2 regions of the Shewanella sp. M16 genome follow, and region 2 is predicted to be linked to the other one. Evidence: riboswitches for the same ligand, from Rfam matches in the RefSeq annotation. Region 2 holds a riboswitch; the other holds the start of a gene.
The links. A riboswitch is a leader RNA that binds a small molecule or an ion and turns the genes downstream of it on or off. The one in region 2 is predicted to bind cobalamin.
Positions count from the first base shown of each region.

Region 1: it holds a riboswitch for cobalamin, as region 2 does, so the genes downstream of both, KFE26_RS01155 (ABC transporter ATP-binding protein) here and KFE26_RS03855 (TonB-dependent receptor) in region 2, are expected to answer to the same signal.

Region 1 is NZ_JAGTUL010000001.1:252,017-256,969, forward strand. Features, by position in the region: gene cobT (nicotinate-nucleotide--dimethylbenzimidazole phosphoribosyltransferase) at 1-570, opposite strand, end outside; gene KFE26_RS01150 (iron ABC transporter permease) at 779-1,909, opposite strand; gene KFE26_RS01155 (ABC transporter ATP-binding protein) at 1,906-2,787, opposite strand; cobalamin riboswitch at 2,886-3,079, opposite strand; gene KFE26_RS01160 (histidine phosphatase family protein) at 3,301-4,026, opposite strand; gene metH (methionine synthase) at 4,289-4,953, shown strand, end outside.
Region 2 is NZ_JAGTUL010000004.1:59,210-64,162, forward strand. Features, by position in the region: gene rihA (pyrimidine-specific ribonucleoside hydrolase RihA) at 1-150, opposite strand, end outside; gene KFE26_RS03850 (hypothetical protein) at 385-1,827, shown strand; cobalamin riboswitch at 1,962-2,197, shown strand; gene KFE26_RS03855 (TonB-dependent receptor) at 2,306-4,267, shown strand; gene KFE26_RS03860 (HDOD domain-containing protein) at 4,547-4,953, shown strand, end outside.

The sequences.
Region 1 (4,953 bases), on a different contig from region 2:
GGTATTGCCTATGCCCATTTCGCCAAAGGCGACTAAGTTACAACCCGCTTGATGGTGACGCTCAATCAAATCGCGCGCCATAGCAAAGCCTTTATCGACGGTTTCAAGCGTCATCGCGGGCTCTAAATGGATTGCACCCGTTCCAGCGCCAAGACGTTGATCGATAATACCTTCAACCCCTTCAACTGGCGTTAACATACCGCAATCGATCACTTCGAGCTTAAAGCCCACCTGCCGACAAAAAACGTTAATCGCGGCGCCGCCATGGGCAAAGTTTTGCACCATTTGGTAAGTCACTTCGCTAGGGGCAATCGACACGCCTTCTGCGGCAATGCCATGATCCCCCGCAAACACTAACATGGTTGGATGGACTATTTTGAGCACATCCGTTTGTGGCTGCTCCGTTTGTTGCAAATCAGTCGCTTGCACGCGGGCAATCTGCAAGGCTAAGGATTCGAGCTGACCTAAAGCGCCGGGCGGCTTAGTCTTAAGATCAATTTTCTGCAGAATCACCAGATCCTGCGCTTTACTCACAGGGCTTATTTGAAAAGACACGGCTGACTGAGACATCCACACTCCACTTTGTAATCTACATTAAATAACCACAACGCATCCCGCGTCTATGACGAACATGTCCAATTGTGCATTTCCAATCGCGGGTGGGATATCAACAGAAATACTGATTATCCCGCCAGCCTGCGCTTACGACATGACTCTAGGATGACGACTTAACTCTGGGTTTACGTCCTGACTAGGTGCCTACGGCATGACCTTGTATTTACGGCATGACTCTACGCTTACGCAAAATCAGCAAAAAGAACATACTACCTATGGCGGCCGTGATAATGCCCACGGGCAACTCTTGATTACCCAATAAACAGCGCGCTAATACATCAATCCACACCATAAATAAGCCGCCCACCAGCGCCGTTAATAAAATCGGCTGACGACCGGGAAACAGCATGCGTACTGTATGGGGGATCATTAACCCGACAAAACCGATACCGCCACAGGTAGCCACCAAAATAGCGGTAATCAAGGAGCAGAGCAGCAACATATTGAGCCGCAACTTAGGCACATTCACCCCTAAGGTATGCGCCGTTTCATCCCCCGCCTGCAACGCCATGATCTGCCGTTTCATGCCTAAAATAATGAATAAACTCGCACCAATCACCAGTGTCGGCAGTACTAACAAGGACCAACTGGCCTTTGCAAAACTGCCTAAACTCCAAAACAGCACAGAGGCTGTCGCCTGCGGACTGGCGAAATACAGCAGCAGACTCGTTAATGCGCCGAACATAAAGGAGGTCGCCACACCAGAGAGCAGCATGCGCTCCACTTGGCTATTGAGCCCTAAGCCTGACAAAGCAAGCACTATCAACACCGACAAACTCGCGCCAATAAAAGCGCCCAAGGGCAAGCTAAACCAAAGTAATCCAGACAAGGCACCCGAACCGCTAAAAAGCCCAGAATGTGCCGTCATACCCGCATTATCAAAAAATCCAGAGCCAGTGAATAAGGTCAACATCACCACAGCGCCAAAGGACGCGCCTGAGCTAATGCCAAACAAATAGGGATCGGCGAGCGGATTACGAGTCACGGTTTGCAACACACTGCCCGCCAGTGACAAACCCGCACCCGCCACAAAAGCCAGTAAAATGCGCGGTAGCCTGAGCTCCATCACAATGCGCTCAGTCATGCCATTGGCTTGAGTGAGGTTCGTCGCCTTATTGATAAACACTTGAATAACATCCGTAAAACTGATGTTCGCCGCACCAAAACTCGTCGCGGCAATAGGCGTTATCAAAGTGATGATACCTAATACGAGCAGCATCAGTTGTTGTCTCGTCAACGGTGTCACGATACGCCCCAAATATGAGATGAAATATTGTTTACTCCCCTGAGTCATCCGCCCTCGCCTCGCTCGTTCAGGCCATGATCTACATGGTGGTAACCATAAAAATAGCTGATTAAGGGCTTTTTATGCTGTGGATGGGGCGATACCTGAGCACACACGCCAAACACATCACCAATTCGCGCCTCGGTTAATACTTCGGTTGGCGTCCCCATAGCGCTGACTTCCCCGTTATGGATCAACAACAAACTGTCGCACAGGGCACTGGCTAAATTAAGATCATGAATAGAGGCAATCACGCTGATACCAAGACTACGCACCAATTCGAGGATTTGAATTTGATAGCGCACATCGAGGTGATTCGTTGGCTCATCGAGGATTAAAAGCTGCGGCTGCTGCACTATGGCACGGGCAATCAAAGCGCGTTGCTTTTCACCGCCGGATAAGTGCTCATATTGTTGGTGCATCTTATGGCTCAAGCCAACTTTCTCTAAAGCCTTTGCAATACGCTCAATATCACAGCTCGAATTGGTATCGAACATGCCCTTGTGGGGCGTTAAGCCCATGCTGACCAATTGCTCTGTGGTGAGGTCAAAATAGTGCGGTGTATCCTGCTGCACTACGGCAACGCGACAGGCAAACGCCTTGGGCGACAAGCGCTCAATATCTTGATCAAAAAGGGTAATTTTGCCCTGAGTCGGGCGAACAAACCGATACAAACAGCGCAACAAGCTAGACTTGCCCGCACCGTTAGGGCCAATCAGCCCCAGCATCTGCCCCGTTGGCAGCGTAAAGTTAATATCGGAAAGTATGGTTTTGCCATCGATACACCAGCTCAAATGACTCACATTGAGCGCGACTGACGGGCCCAATGATGGGTTAGTGTCACTGTCATTCACGGGGCTGTTAGTTTGGATTGCGGAAAGTTTCACCTAAGCGGCGCTCCTATCGAGTCCAAACCTGTATAAAAAAGGTTGTGCATATTGTCATCTGCTCCCTCGAGTCACCCGCTCGAGAACTAAGGCTGCACGCAGCGATAACAGAAATAGGCAGGTCTCCTGACTTGTAGAAAAGAAGGAGCTAGGCTCTAGAATCTAGGCGCTTCTTTAAACTACTCACAGTTGCGGGCACAGTTCGGGCTGACTGACGAGCAGCTCCCCGATTCCCTATTATGTTTGGGTTGATATGCTCTTTGTTAACAACGCCACTGTGAATTAAAACAACGGAGCGATTCGAACAAAGAGAGTCTATTCCCAACACCTATTTCTGCGACGTTATCACTCATTGCGCATGTAATACGCTATCTCGTTCAAACGTCAGGGAAAAGCATTATCCTACATCTATCCCATTAGGCAATGCTGTTTAAATCAGAATATTTTCATGTCAGCTTATTCTCGCCAAACAATCACGCCTACACCATATCGCCTAGGTCGTGAAATAAGGCCTCAACACCTGCGCCCACTCGGCCAATCTAAACGCCAATAGCAGGCACCCTGTTCATCTTGCAGCACATTAATAGTCACCACGGCCGCCACGGGTAAATCGAGTTGACTATAAAACCCCACCGCCCGTTCAACCCCTAGGGCACGCGCCATTAAGTGACGGATCACCCCGCCGTGGCTCACGACCCACACTTGAGTGGCTGGCATATTGTCAGCGTTTTCATTAACGGTACTGTTTTCATTACCCATTTTATGTGAGTCAAGGGTCAATCGTTCAAACTCAGCGGCGAGTATCTGGTCAATCGTCCCATTCACCCGCGACTCAAAACTTGCCATAGTTTCACCATTGGGTGGCGGAGTTTGCCAAGGGTCTTGCCAATACGCCGCTAAGTGTTCGCCCTCTTGTTGATACAGTTCATCGAGCCGACAACCATCCCAATCACCAAAATCAATTTCCTGTAAACCCGACAAACACTGTGCCTGCAATGGCCTTGACTCAGATATCCGTGCCGCCGTCGAGTGCAGCTCGGCGGCAAAAGCGTGGGCAAAATCGGCGCAGCGGCGTGAAGTCGAGCTGTAAATCGCACTGCACACGCTGGCCTGTGACTCAACTGCTGCCGACATTTGTTGCCAACCCTTTTTGCTTAAAGGCACATCCACACGACCCCGCAAAATAGCGCCGCCTTCACACTCACCGTGGCGTAACAATAACAATCGAACTTGTTTCATATATGCCTTTTTAGTTAGGGACTAGATGCTAGGAACTCAAGCCAAGGGCCTAAATTCTCGATTCTCGCTCCTAATGCCTTTGACTTTCATCTTGCCCTGACAATCATAAGTCGCGTATTATGGACGTCTATACGTTTAAATGTCCAAAACAAATTTTTAAGAACAAGTATTAAAAAAATGTCGGCTGACGACAATAAAATGCACTTAGCATAACAATGGCCGATTTTTGGACTTAACTTAGCTGTATTTAAGGTAATTATTTATGACGATACCCTCTACCAAAGCCGGCCAGATATTGGCAGACATACGCAAACAGCTTGCAGAGCGCATTCTGATCTTAGACGGTGCCATGGGCACTATGATCCAAGGCTACAAGCTGGAAGAAGAGGACTATCGCGGCGAACGCTTTAAAAATTGGCACACAGATGTCAAAGGTAACAACGACCTCTTGGTGTTGTCACAGCCTCACATCATCAAACAAATTCACACCGACTACTTAAACGCCGGTGCAGACATCATTGAAACCAACACCTTTAACGCCACCACCATCGCCATGGCCGACTACGACATGCAGTCGCTGTCCGCCGAAATTAACTTAGTCGGCGCGCGCCTCGCCCGTGAAGCCTGTGATGAAGCCTTTGCTGCCACAGGCATTCCACGCTACGTCGCCGGTGTGTTAGGCCCCACTAACCGTACGTGTTCGATTAGCCCTGATGTGAACGACCCAGGCTACCGCAACGTCAGCTTCGATGAGTTAGTGACTGCTTACAAAGAATCCACTAAGGCGCTGATTGAGGGCGGCGCGGATATCATTATGGTCGAGACCATATTCGATACCTTAAACGCCAAAGCCGCGCTGTTTGCGATTGAATCCGTATTCGATGACTTATTCGGTCAGCATTCTAAAGACAGATTGCCGATCATGAT
Region 2 (4,953 bases):
CAGGGCATTATTGAGCGTTTTATCCGGCGTTTGGTTGCCGGCACTAGTGGTGACGGCCAGTGGAACCAGCTCTGGATGGGCGAGAGCTAAAATGAGCGCAATGGCGTCGTCATGGCCGGGATCGCAATCCAGAATAATAGGGCGAGTCATACTGTTACTCCTTTAAACAGCGGTGATGGGGGCTTAGAATAGCATGCCATCAGTTAGGCGCTAGCCTGTGTAGGGGACTTGCAGAGTAAACTGTGAGCATTTTCGTCTTTTTATCAACAAGCTGCTAGAATTCTGCCCATTTTTGACATTAGGCGATGTTAGGTCAATCCATTCTCGCTCTGTCCGCTGCACAACATTGAATGACATCTCCAAGCAAATATAAGGAAATAAGTAATGCTCACTCATCGAATCACTTGGCCTAAGGTTTTACTCGTGGGCATGGTTGCCATGCAGATCTCTGGCTGTAGCGATCCTCAACCTATGGCCGTTGTGGAAAGTAATAACGAGTCATTGCTACAGTTTGATAACGGTAAACTCATCCAATTTAAGGAAAATCCGAGTCCACAGTATCGCCATATTCCTTGTGATTTACCCGCAGTCGAGACTGTGGTCACCAACAGTTCGGCCTTTGCGGCGTTAACAAAATCCGGTGAGGTGATCATTTGGGGTGACAGTTATGCTGGCGGTGATAGCCGCGAGGTGACGGAGCAGCTTAAGCGAGTTAAGCAAATCGTCCCAGTTAAGGACGGGTTTGCCGCGCTACGTCAAGATGGCACTGTGGTGTACTGGGGCAATGCGGGGAAATATAGCCTCGACAAAGCCCTACAAAACCGCATGACCAATATTACCAAGTTGTTCGCCAATCAAGAGGCCATTGCCGCCCTTGATGCCAATGGCAAGGTGCATACTTGGGGTTATGGCCCCTACGGCGGCAATAGCTTACATGTGCAGGATCAATTAGTTGATGTTGTCGATATCTTTGCCAGAGGACGCAGTTTTGTCGCCCTCAAAAAAGAAGGTAGCGCGGTGATTTGGGGGCAGGTTGAAGAGTCGACCAACATGAAAAAGTTACTCCCGCAGCTTACGGATGTGGCGAAGATCGAATATTTTCAACACACCTATGCCGCCTTGAAAAAGGACGGCACTGTGGTGAGTTGGGGTTGGCGCAGTGATGCTTACTCGATCCGCAGCGCCTTAAAGGATGTGGCGAGTATGACGGCAAACAATTGTGCCTTTGCGATTTTAAGTCCTACGGGGGATGCGCATTTTTGGGGCGATGGGATTAACTGTGGTGTCGATTGGATTAAAAAAACCGATATCACAGGGGTAAAAGAGATTATTAGCATTGGCTCAGGCTTTTTATTACTGCGGGATAAGGCCGTGCCGCAAATAGTGGCCGACGATACTGATTACGCTCATATGTTTGGGTTTCACTATGCCCAAGAGATTCTTGATAAATATTGGCAGGAAGGCAGCATCATTACCCAAGGGCCTGCCTCCTTTCTGTTTACGCGTCCCGATGGCAAAGTGGTGCCTGTTGGTTATCGCGCCAACCGTGAAAATGTGGAGAAGTTGATTGCACGTATTCCGCGCCTTACTTGGTTAGATGGCGCAAATGACGGTTATGTTGGCATCAGCGAAAAGGGGGAGATGGTCTCTTGGTCGATGAATTTGCCCATGTTCGACAAGTCGCCAGTGCAACCTGCTGACTCGTTAGTGATTAAACCGCTGGATTTTACCCCCGTTGCCCAATGTGAAACCCCTGAGCAGCGTCAGGCGATTTTGAGCAAAGATAGACCAAAACCTGCGGCAAAAAACTGGGATGGCGTTTTCTAGCTCATGTGAGTTTTCTCGCTAATCTGAGATTAATGGACTTTCATCCGTATAGACGTCTATAATGCGCGCGCTCAGGTCTGATATGCCCTGAGCCTTGTTGGGCGTTAACAGGTTGTACGCCCTTTGAACCTAATTTTGAGTCAACCTTCTGTGGTGCTTGCGATGATAGTGTCGTGAGATAATCGGGAAGCCAGTGAAATTCTGGCACTGCCCCCGCAACGGTAAAAGGTGAGAGAAGACCGCGTTTGATTGGTGTGTTCAAGACTGAACCCGAAAGTCAGAATGTGAAAGGTCAGTCTCGCGTTAATCTAACTTTTAATGGATTAACATAGCCTAAGTCCGGAGACCGGCCCTAAAGGTGTTTTTGAGATTTCGGTGGGCAGATCTCAAAATGCGATAATCACCGTCAGTATTTACGACTGAATTAACGGTATCGTGGCGTCAATGCCCCGTTTTCCTTGCAGGAGTTAAAGGTAAAATGGGAACAAATCCAACAAAAATCGCGCTGCTGATCGGCAGCCTTTGCAGTTTTTCAATTATCGCGCCCGTTATGGCGGCTGACGATACCAGCACAGCTAAAGTCGACGAGCATCTTGTCGTGATCGGCCGCTCTGATAAGACCCCGTTAAATATTGCCGCCAATGTGAATGTGATTGATGCCGCTGCGATTGAAATGAGCGGCGCGACTAATTTGACCGACGTCTTACGTGGTCAAAGCGGTATTCAAATTTCGGATAACAATATTGGAACTAGCTTTGCGATGCGCGGTTTTAGCGCCAGCACTGCCGTTAATAACACGCTGATTTTACTTGATGGTCGTCGTCTCAATAATATCGATATCGCCGCACCTAGCCTTAATGCCATTCCGCTTAATCAAGTGGATCGTATTGAAATTTTATCGGGTAGTGCAGGTGTACTTTATGGCGATCAAGCCGTGGGCGGGGTGATTAATATTGTCACTAAGTCCCCTGAAAATACTGGCGGCAGCGTGCAGTTATCTGGTGGTAGCTTTGATACCTATGAAGGTCGTGGTGATGTGTCTGGCGCGATCAACAAAGATTGGCGTTACTTTTTCACCGGTAGTTACAACCAAGGTGACAACTATCGCCAGCATAATGCCAACGAAACCGGCTCTATTCTTGGCCGCATTCAATATAAAACAGCCACAGACTCGTTCTTTGTTGAAACCAGCTACTACGATAACGATCGTGAAAATCCGGGCTCGCTTACTGAAAAGCAATTTAAAGACGATCCCCGTGCTTCATCAAATAAGGTAGAGTATGCCCACGAGATGACCACTGCGGCGCGAACGGGTTACCAGCATCAGCTTAATCAAAACTGGGCGCTGGCGGCGGATTTAGATTACAGCGATACCTTAGTGTCTTCTCTTAATTGGGGGGCGAACAGCCATAACACACGCTCACTGTTAATGTTTAGCCCTAAAGCGTTAGCGAATTACAGTACGCGTCAAGGCGAGCTAAACCTAGTGACTGGCTTAGATATCAGCCGTGGTAAGGCTGATTTTGACACTATGGCGCGCAGTAATGTGCAGCAAATGCAAAGCGCCTATCTACAAGCTACAGTGCCTTTAAGCCATACTTTAAGTTACGTTGTGGGTGGCCGTTATGCGCGTGTGACCGACGAGTTAGTCGATGGCAATGTCTATCCTAATGGCATGGATTTAGACGAAAATGCCCACGTATTCGAACTGGGTTTAAATTACCGCCCAACTGCGGAGCACAGACTCTATGTGCGCGCTGATGATAACTTCCGTTTTGCCAAAGTGGATGAGCAAGCTTATACATCGCCGGGCGTATTTGGCTTAAAGCCGCAAACAGGCCGTTCCTATGAGGCGGGTTGGGATTGGGCTGTCGCTAGTCAAACCCTACGAGTCAGCCTATATCGTCTCGATTTAGAGGATGAAATTGTTTATGACTCGAGTGCAGTTAAACCCATAGGTGGAAATTTCAACGGTGCAAACGTCAATGCCGACGCTTCTCGTCGTTATGGCGCGGGTGCCGATTGGGATTGGCAGATCACTAAAGCGCTGCAGTTAGGGCTGGAATATAACTATACCGACGCCGAATTTACCGATGGTGCTAACGATGGCAAAGAGCTGTCTTGGGTGGCAAAACACACGGGACGCGGTTATGTCAGCATGGATTTTGCTGAGCATTTCCAAGTATTTGCCGAAGCTATCTACACGGGTGATCGTTTTATCGAAGGCGATAACGCTAATCAAGGTGATAAGCTAGCAAGTTACGTGCTTGGTAATTTAGCCTTGAATTATAATCGTGATGCTTGGCTTGCCAGTCTGCGTATCGATAATGTATTCGATAAAGATTATGTTAGCGCAGGCTATTATGGTGGTGGAACATATAATGGTTATTACTCAGGTCGAGGCCGTGATATTCGTTTCACTGTGGGCTACCGCTTCTAAATATTAATGAGCTATCTAATAACAAAGCCAGACTCAGTCTGGCTTTTTAGTTTTTACGCTGAGTTCAAAGAATAAATCTTAAAATAGGTATAGTCTTGAATATCGTTTTAGTAGAGTGGTTTAATTGTCGTTATCTATAGTGTTAGCGGGCAGTCATCACTAAATAGGAGTAATTTATATTTTACTCTGCTGTTTATGGCTGAAATTCTTAGTATTTTAGGTATGATGTGAGCTGTAACCGAATCATCTTATTGTTAATAAACAGGTGTAAAGTGTCTTATGACTGATCTTGAGCAACAGGTTTTTACTCAAGTTAGAGCTATCATAGCGAACGAAGAGCAAGTGATTGGCCGCCGAGGGATTCTAATTCCACTCAAAAAAGCGATCCTTGCTGAAGGCGACATTCGTAATGTGATTGACATTATCTCGAGCGATCCCGCATTGGCAGCGCACATGCTTATGCGCAGTAATTCCGCACAGGCTGCTGTAGTGGAAAATCACAAAACTCGTTCGTTGAAAGAAGCTTTGATCCGCTTAGGTCAAGTTAATATCTATCGCTACGCCTTTACGTTCTATTTAAAAGAACGCCTCGATGAACTGCCACAGCCCTATAAAAAGTTGGTCCAAGGTTATTGGAAGCTGACTGAAGATATTGCAACGGATGCGGTAGATAGCTTAGCGGATAT